3 regions of the Neptunicella sp. genome follow, and region 3 is predicted to be linked to each of the others. Evidence: predicted binding sites of a transcription regulator. Region 3 holds the regulator's gene; each other region holds the start of a gene.

The links. The regulator sigma-54, encoded in region 3, starts transcription at its own class of promoters, with help from an activator protein. The targets are predictions, from matches to a motif close to GTTGGCACGNNNNTNGNNT.
Region 1: a site for sigma-54 is predicted at 1,173-1,191, ahead of flgF (flagellar basal-body rod protein FlgF). Genes of this name have one in related genera too.
Region 2: a site for sigma-54 is predicted at 1,574-1,592, ahead of flhA (flagellar biosynthesis protein FlhA). Genes of this name have one in related genera too.

Annotation. Positions count from the first base shown of each region.
Region 1 covers NZ_JBLWWF010000006.1:78,722-82,011, forward strand. Annotated here, with positions in the region: gene flgG (flagellar basal-body rod protein FlgG) at 1-299, opposite strand, end outside; gene flgF (flagellar basal-body rod protein FlgF) at 392-1,135, opposite strand; gene flgE (flagellar hook protein FlgE) at 1,319-2,704, opposite strand; gene ACTD55_RS06410 (flagellar hook assembly protein FlgD) at 2,721-3,290, opposite strand, start outside.
Region 2 covers NZ_JBLWWF010000017.1:39,545-42,834, reverse strand. Annotated here, with positions in the region: gene flhA (flagellar biosynthesis protein FlhA) at 1-1,537, opposite strand, end outside; gene flhB (flagellar biosynthesis protein FlhB) at 1,675-2,799, opposite strand; gene fliR (flagellar biosynthetic protein FliR) at 2,811-3,290, opposite strand, start outside.
Region 3 covers NZ_JBLWWF010000001.1:8,798-12,087, reverse strand. Annotated here, with positions in the region: gene lptB (LPS export ABC transporter ATP-binding protein) at 1-668, shown strand, start outside; gene ACTD55_RS00065 (RNA polymerase factor sigma-54) at 748-2,196, shown strand; gene hpf (ribosome hibernation promoting factor) at 2,235-2,522, shown strand; gene ptsN (PTS IIA-like nitrogen regulatory protein PtsN) at 2,560-3,003, shown strand; gene rapZ (RNase adapter RapZ) at 3,000-3,290, shown strand, end outside.

The sequences.
Region 1 (3,290 bases), on a different contig from region 3:
CCGCCCTGAATCATCATATCCAGTGAGTTTTCCGTGGTAATCATATTACCTTGGGTAAACGCTTTTTGCGTTGCAACCACTTTACTGCCGGCCCCAAGCATTAAGCCTGAAGGTAATTCAGTATCAGCCGATGAACGGCCACCGGGTTGATTTATATTTTGATACAGCAAATCTTCGAAAATCGCGCGACTTTTCTTAAATCCAACCGTACTGGCGTTAGCCAAGTTATTGGATATGACTGACACATCAGTTTGTGCCGCATCGAGTCCGGTTTTGCTTATCCATAATGCTGGATGCATTACTCACCTCCAGTTAAAACTGCTGCACGGCAACGTCGCCGCATAATTTTCAATTCACGCCCTGACCAATTCAGCAAAGGCAACCTGATGAATTACAGTATCCTCATCATGTTGTTACCCTGAGCATCTAACTCACTAGCTTTTTTCATTAGCTTCACTTGCATTTCGTAATGACGCTGCAAACTGATCAAATTGACCATCTCTTCAATAGGATTGACATTGCTGTTTTCCAGCATGCCGGTTCGCACTTGCACATTGGCATCAGCCACGGCGATCGCCCCGTCTTTTTGTCGAAACAATCCGTCCAATCCCCGCTCAATATTTTTATTGCCGGGATTAACCAGTTTCAGCCGGCCAACTTCTTCCTGTACATTCGCTGGGGCTCCCAACGGCTGTACCGAAATAGTGCCATCATTAGCAATGCTGATATTGGATAGTGGTATAGGCAATTGCATGGGACCACGGTCACCAATAACCGGGTTGCCACTAGAGTCAGTTAACATGCCATTTTGATCGACGTGCAAACTCCCCGCACGGGTATAAGCTTCATTGCCTTGCTTGTCATTGACCGCCAACCATCCATCACCTTGCAAAGCGACATCCAGATTGCGACCAGTTTGAATCATGGCTCCCCCTTCGTAATCATTGGTGGGAGATTCTGTCATGGCAAAAACCCGGGTGGGCAAGCCTTCACCAAAGGCCGGCATTGCCCGCGCTTGCTCAAGCTGAGCTTTAAAACCGTTGGTTTGGGCATTAGCCAAATTATTGGAGCGCAGCGCCGTTCCTAATAAGTCCTGACTGGCACCACTACTGGCGATATAAAGCATTTTATCCATGACAATTAATTGACTCTAAGAAACCTTACTGTTTAGAAAGCAATTTTGATGCCATTAAATGTTGGGTTATCAATGAGGCGTGAACAAAAACGATTCAGTGGCGGGTGATCGACTGTAGAGGATGGGATAAAAACAAAGACCACCTTGCGGTGGTCTTATCAATCACTGTCGTAATCAGTTCAATTAACGGATATTCAGTACTGTCTGATTCAGCTGGTTATTGACTTCCAGTGCTCTGGAGTTAGCCTGGAAGTTACGCTGGGCAATAATCATATCAATCAATTCCGACGTCAGGTTAACATTAGCCTGTTCCAGCGCCGATGAATTGATATCCCCAAAGGTACCAGTGGTGGCTTCACCAGCGAGTGCTTCCCCGGACAAAATACTTTCTTGCCACTGGGTATTACTTTGCTGGGTTAACCCCTGATCATTGGCAAAGCGTACCAAGGCAACACGAGTAATCGGCTCTGATGTACCATTCGAATAAGTGGCACGTACCAAACCATCCGGACCAATATCAATCCCGGTTAACCGTCCTACCGGTAGGCCATCTTGTTCCAAGGAGGTGACTTCAAAAGGCGAAGCAAATTGCGTAATTTCGTCAGGAGTCGCATTACCACTATCTAATACAAAATTAGTTGTAATTGTCTGCGTTGCATCTGAACCATTAATTAAAGGAGGGTTGCCTAATGCTTCACTAACAATATTTCCCGTAGATAAAGAAGTTCCATCTGCACTTTGCATATCAATGAAATCCCCACCACTGGAAAATAACAATCTAAATCCTGCTACCGCATTCCCGGAAGTTTCACCTACCACGTTGGCACCCGTAGCTGGAGGGGCGACGGGAGCCAATTCATCCCCGCCCATACTGTTAATAGGTTCATCATCAATATACGTCACACCAACCCACTCATTGGTATTATTCACGTCTTTCATAAAGTAATAAGTCATCACATGACTATCACCTAAAGAATCATAAATAGTGATTGAGGTTGCTGCGTTATAGGTCAGTGGATCGGCCGGATCAAATAAATCTGGCTCTACAGGGTCATCCCCAGCAGGTAGATTGAACTTCGGTGACACTTCAGTGGTTTGTTGTGGTGACCCGGAAGAATCAGGAATTCGCACCGGTACCGTTGTACTTAGTGCCACTGATGAAGAAGTACCATCACTATTGACAGGAAACCCCATCAAATTGTCGCCATTAGAATTTACCACGAAATTGTTTGAATCCAGTTTAAACATACCGGCACGGGTAAAAGAGAAATCTCTAGACGCGGGTTCTGGTGTTGTGGCAAAAAAACCATTACCGGTAATCGCCAAGTCCAAAGCATTTTGAGTAAATTGCAAACTGCCCTGACTAAACTGTTGAGCGACTTCCTGGGTTAACACCCCGTCACCCACTTTGGTTTTCCCCCCGGCCAATAGAGATGCCGCATACACATCACCAAACTCAGCGCGGGATTCTTTAAATCCGACGGTGTTAACGTTGGCAATATTGTTGGCCGTTGTATCCAAATCTTTTTGCGCGGCATTGACACCACTTAATGCAATATTAAAAGACATCGCTTATTTCTCCTCGTTAACTACCAATCTCTAATACATCTGCCAGCTTAATGCTTTGTTCGCCTTGCAGATTGAGAATAATCCCCTGACTACTAGAAGCCAGGCTGACACTGTCAACATGCCGATGCATGGCAGTGACTAAATCGGTTGATTCACCACCGACGGTGGCATTGGCCTTGACGGAATATTTGCCGGGCGGCACAACATTGCCATTCTGATCCGTTCCGTCCCAATTAAATTCAATATTGCCAGCAGCATGATCACCTACGGGTATCACCTTAATGGTTTCACCATAGCTATTTTCAATTGTGATCTTCATTGAATGAGAAGCTTGGTCTGTAATCACCATACCACTAATATTGCCACCTTCTTCTAATACGCCCTGATTACCTTGAACCAATACATTCTGACCAATTAAACTGGAGGCTTGTAAGGCCTGATTTGAGGTCATCGAAGCGGCAAAACTGTCAAACTTGTCATTTAACTGTGACAAACTGTCTGCCATAGTGAACTGGGTCATCTGGGCAATCATCTGATCATTATCTACCGGTTTGGTCGGATCCTGATTAGACAGCTGTTCAGTTAA
Region 2 (3,290 bases), on a different contig from region 3:
CTTCTTCATGGCCTAATAGCTGGTAGGCGTTAGTGGTTAATAGCTGGCTTAAATGCGTCGCCACCACTGTCGCCGCATCTACCACGGTATAACCTAATGTTTGCGCATGTTCACGTTGGCTAGGTTTAATCCAGACCGCGTCCAACCCAAAGGCAGGATCCGTAGTTGCTGTACCATCTAATTTACCGAACACTTGTCCTGGATTAATCGCCAGTTCACTGTCATGGCTGATATCGGCTTCACCAATAGAGACACCTAACATGGCAATCGTATATGTATTGGGGCTTAAATCCAGATTGTCGCGGATATGCACAGGAGGTACCAAAAAACCGAGTTCTTGGGATAATTTTTTTCTGACGCCTTTAATACGCGTCAATAATTCGCCACCCTGGCTTTTATCTACCAAAGGAATTAGTCGATATCCCACTTCCAAACCAATAGTATCGACATGTTGCACATCATCCCAACCAAGCTCACGGATTTCAGTGGGCGCATTGTTTCTTTCAACCAATTCACCGGATTTTTTGGTGGCATCGGACTCATCTTTCGTCAGTTTCCAGCGGTAATATGCTGTTCCCCCGACGATAGCGGAAAAACCTAAAAAGGCTAAGTGCGGCATTCCCGGAACGATCCCCATCACAAACAATATTATTGCAGTGACCACCATGGCCTGCTGATTACCCAACTGACGTTTTAATTCGGTGCCCATTTCCTGACTGTCATTTTCACGAGTAACAATAATCGCGGTTGCGACAGAAAGTAACAATGAAGGAATTTGCGCGACTAACCCATCACCGATAGTTAGTAGGGTATAAATTTCGATTGCATCGCTGAAGCTCAAATCATGTTGGATTATGCCAATGAATAAACCACCCACAATATTAATCATCATGATGAACAAACCTGCGACCGCATCTCCTTTAACAAACTTGGATGCACCATCCATCGAGCCGTAAAAGTCAGCCTCTGCGGTAATTTCTTCGCGGCGTTCACGCGCTTGATCCTGATCGATAAAACCAGCATTCAAATCAGCATCGATGGCCATTTGCTTACCCGGCATGGCGTCCAAGGTAAAACGAGCACTCACTTCAGAAATACGTCCGGCACCGGCAGTAACCACTTTAAAATTGATAATCAGTAATATTGCAAATACCACTATCCCCACCGCAAAATTACCGCCAATCACCACTTCACCAAAAGCTTGAATCACTTTACCAGCTGCATCACCACCTTCATGACCTTCCAGTAAAACAATTCGAGTGGAGGCCACATTCAATGCCAGCCGCAATACTGTTGCGATTAATAGAACCAGGGGAAAAGAACCAAAATCCACCGGTTTATTGGTAAATACTGAAACCAGAATCACTACTAGGGATAAGGCAATATTAAAACTGAACAATGCATCGAGTAGAAAAGCCGGCATAGGCAAAATAACCATGCCCATAATTGCCAATAAGATGATCGGAGCGCCCAATCCGGAAGTAATCTGTTTAACCTGAGTTTTATCAATACGATTGAAATATGAAGCTAATTCCATAGGGAGAACAACGAAAAATTGACATTGCTATCGGAATTGCAACAACCAGGCCAATAATACCAAACCTTAATCGTTACCTTATTTGAACGCCATTTAAGCGATATGACGCACAGATAGCTCGTAGCTCGTCAATGACCCTATCGACGTAACTCTGGCGGTATAGGCAAGTTTCTGGATAACGGAGAAGGACGCTGACCTTTGCCTTTTTTGTAAGCCTTAAGTTGATACACATAAGCTAGCACCTGGGCAACCGCCATAAACAATTTGGCAGGGATCTCGTGATCTACCTCGGTAGAATAAAAGATCGCGCGCGCCAACATAGGTGAGGCAACCAGTGGTACTTCATGGGCGGTGGCAATAGTTCGGATATGCATTGCCAATTCATCTTGCCCTTTGGCAATCATAATTGGCGCTCTGTTACCATTCTGGTCATACTTCAGTGCCACCGAATAATGCGTCGGGTTGGTTACGACCACATCCGCAGTCGGCACCGCTTGCATCATCCGCTTCGCTGCTGCTTGGTATTGTAATTTACGAATTCGACTTTTTACCTGAGGATTACCTTCTGAGTTTTTACGTTCATCTTTAACCTCTTGTTTGGTCATTTTCATCGCTTTGGAATGCTTATACTTTTGATAAGGCACATCAAAAATGGCAATGGGGATCATCGAACAGCAAATAATTAAAAATACCCAGGATAATAATTCCAGTGCATGAATCATATTGCGAGGATAGAGTTCCATATCCAGATGCAAGGCTTCATCCTGAAATAATCTGAGCGACATATAAGTAGTTAATGCCACCACAATAAACTTGGTTAAGGCTTTCAATAACTCAACAATACCGTTCATGCCAAACATGCGCTTCAGGCCCCGAATCGGATTAAGTTTACCGAATTTTGGGGATGCCGACTGAAGGGTAAAGTTATAACCTCCCAAGGCAATATTGCCGTACATCCCGGCAGCAAAGACCACCGCCATATAAAACAATACCGGAACGGTGATTTCGCTGATTGTCGCGCCCATAATCTGAAACATATGATTGAAATCGTAAGTTTCATCGCGGGACAAGGTAAATGAGCGTTTCATCACATGATATAACGCTTGACCAATATTCTTGCCTAAAAATAACAACGCGACAGCGCTGGCAATCAATACGAGTGTGGTAGCAAACTCTTTGGATCGAGCAATCTGCCCCTTTTTTCGGGCCTGCGATTTTCGTTTGGCGGTAGGTTCTTCGGTTTTTTCGTGTGCACCAGCCATCGTTTATAACTCTACTGACAGACAACCAGTAGGTCGCACATCAGTTGCTGTGCCCGACCCCACTGTTGTTCAAAATGAAAGGTGAAGTTATCCATGGTCAACCAGATAATGATCAAGCCAGTTATCTGTGCGATAGAAAAACCAATAGTAAAAACATTGAGCTGTGGTGCCGCTTTGGTCATCACTCCAAACGCCAGATTAATAATAAGCAGTGAGACTATCGGCGTGAGAGATAAAGTCACTGCACCGATAAACATCCAGCGTCCCCACAATGCGATTTTCTGAAAGTTCTCCGCGTCCCACCATTCAGCTCCTACCGGAAAGGCTTCAAAGCTAAGGATAATCATTTTGATCATGGCTAAATGCCCATCAAATGCCCAAAACATCAAGGTAGCCAAAATCAGATAAAATTGGCCTACTGCCGGTACATTAATGCCATTGACGGGATCCACAATTGACGCAAATCCCAAGCCGGTTTGCATCGCTACAAT
Region 3 (3,290 bases):
CCGATGTGAGTTTACAAGTCTCTACTGGCCAAATTGTTGGATTATTAGGGCCAAATGGGGCAGGTAAAACGACCACCTTCTATATGATTGTCGGCTTGGTTCCTATCGATAAAGGTCAAATTTTTATTGATGATCAGGAGCTGACTTTGCAACCTATGCATGTTCGTGCCCGCAAAGGTATTGGATATTTACCGCAAGAGTCATCGATTTTTCGTAAATTGACGGTATGGCAGAACTTGATGGCGATTCTAGAAACTCGTAAAGATCTGAGTAAGGCTGAGCGCGAAGAGCATGCAGACGCCCTGTTGGATGAGTTCAACATTAATCATATTCGTAATAGTCTTGGTATGAGTTTGTCGGGTGGCGAACGGCGACGGGTAGAAATTGCCCGCGCATTATCTGCCGATCCGGAATTTATTTTGCTTGACGAACCCTTTGCGGGCGTCGATCCTATTTCTGTGACCGATATAAAGAAAATTATCAATCACCTCAAAGACCGGGGGATTGGCGTGTTAATCACCGATCACAATGTTCGTGAGACCCTTGATGTGTGCGAAACCGCCTATATCGTTAGTCATGGAGAATTAATTGCCCAAGGCAATGCCGAACAGGTGCTAAGTAATCAACAAGTAAGGGATGTATACCTGGGCGAGCAATTCAAGCTATAGTTAGCAAACAAAACATCAACCATTAGCAATGTAACAGCCTTAGCTGGTTTTTGAATTAACGGGACACGACAAGACGTAAATGAAGCCCTCATTACAATTAAAATTTAGCCAACAACTGACCATGACACCGCAGTTGCAGCAAGCCATCCGGCTGTTGCAATTGTCGACCATCGATCTTCAGCAGGAAATTCAGGAAGCCTTGGATGCCAATCCACTATTGGAAGCAGAAGATAATCAGGACTTCCCCGAAAACGAAAACAAAGATTCAGATAATGACTATGAAGCCAGTGACAGTATTGAGTCTGGTGATGCTCTAGAGAAAAATGAATTACCCGACGAATTACCTATCGATTCAACCTGGGATGAATATTACAGTGCATCCTCGGCGCCAGCCGCTCCCATTAGCGGTGGTGATGATGAACAAATTTATCAGGGTGAAACCACCGACAACATTCAAGAACATTTATTATGGCAAATGCGCCTGACCCACTTCAGTGAAACAGATATCGCGATTGCCACTGCCATTATTGATTCTATTGATGAATCCGGTTATCTCACCGTGTCTACTGAAGATATTCTGAATAGTCTCGATAATGAAGAAGTCGACATTGACGAAGTGAATTGCGTATTAAAACGGGTGCAAATGTTCGATCCTGTTGGTGTTGGATCACGAACACCGGCCGAATGTTTGATGGTACAGCTTAACCAGTTTGCCGCTGACACCCCCTGGCTAGAAGAAGCCAAACTGCTAATTACCCAATACATGGATTTACTGGCCAGTAAGGATTATCGCACTCTGATGCGCAAGGCGCGCCTAAATGAAGAACAACTGCGGGAAACCATACGATTAATTCAGACCCTTAATCCACGTCCCGGCAATGCCTTAATTACCACTGAGCCAGAATATGTGATACCGGACGTATCGGTGATGAAAAAGAATGGCCGCTGGGTTGTCGAACTGAATCCCGATAGTCTTCCCAAACTCAATATCAATCAGCAATATGCGGCCATGAGTCGCAGTGTCAAAAATACCAGCGACAGTCAGTTTATTCGCTCACACATGCAAGAAGCCAAGTGGTTTATTAAAAGTCTGCAAAGTCGCAACGAAACTCTGCTCAAAGTGTCCAACTGTATTGTGCAGCAGCAACAGGGATTTTTTGAATATGGTCCTGAAGCGATGAAACCAATGGTGTTAAATGATGTCGCAGAAATGGTGGATATGCATGAATCAACCATTTCCCGTGTCACCACACAGAAATATATGCATACCCCCAGAGGGATTTATGAACTGAAGTATTTCTTCTCCAGCCATGTCGCCACTGAAAATGGCGGTGAGTGTTCGTCCACTGCAATACGGGCATTAATTAAAAAGCTGGTTGCGGCAGAAACACAAAGTAAACCTCTGAGTGATAGTAAGATTGCGCAATTGTTGGCCGATCAAGGTATTATGGTTGCTCGGCGAACCATTGCAAAATACCGCGAATCATTAATGATTCCACCGTCTAACCAACGTAAAAGTCTGCTTTAACGGAGCAGCTTGAACGTCAAATTTAAGGAAGTCGCGATATGCAAATCAACCTGACTGGCCACCATGTCGAAATTACAGACTCACTACGTGATTACGTAGATAATAAATTTACCAAACTGGAAAGACATTTCGATCATATCAATAACGTCCATGTAATACTTAACGTCGAAAAGCTCAATCAAAAAGCCGAAGCGACGTTACATCTACATGGTGCTGAAGTCTTTGCTACCTCAGAGCGTAATGATATGTATGCAGCAATAGACAATTTAATTGACAAGCTTGATCGACAGGTGATTAAGCATAAGGAAAAAGTCAGTCGGCATTAATCCATATTAAATGACTCAGTAAAAGCAGTAATAATTAATGGAAATTAAAAATATACTCACTCCCGGCTGCACAGTTTGTGCAGCCGAAGATTCCAGTAAAAAACGTATTTTGGAAACCATCAGCAATATTGCTCACCAAGCATTGCCGCAATTGAGTTCGGATCAAATACTCGAAAGTCTGTTATCCCGAGAGAAAATGGGCAGTACCGGTATTGGTAATGGCATTGCCCTGCCCCATGGGCGACTGGCTGAACTGGATAAAGTACTGGGAATTTTAGTTACTTGCCAAACACCAATTAGCTTTGATGCAATTGATAACAAACCGGTGGATATATTCTTTGCTCTACTGGTACCCGCGGATCAAGCTCAAGGACATTTACAAACGTTGGCTACCATCGCCGGTAAATTAAGCGATAAAGATATTCTCAAACAAATACGTCAGGCCGAAAGCAATCATGAACTTTATGAGGCGATAATATGAAGCTGATGATTATCAGCGGACGTTCAGGCTCGGGAAAATCTATTGCGTTAAGGGTATTGGAAGATCTCGGCTATTACTGTGTTGATAATCTGCCGGTTAACTTACTCCCCACCCTGACTCACACCGTGGTGGATGAATATGATCAGGTCGCAGTCAGTATTGATGTGCGTAACCTACCCAAAGATCCCGATGAATTAGTCGAAATTCTCAATTATCTGCCCGATAGCTGGGATATGAATATTGTCTATCTGGATGCCAGTGACGATGTATTAATTAAACGCTTTAGC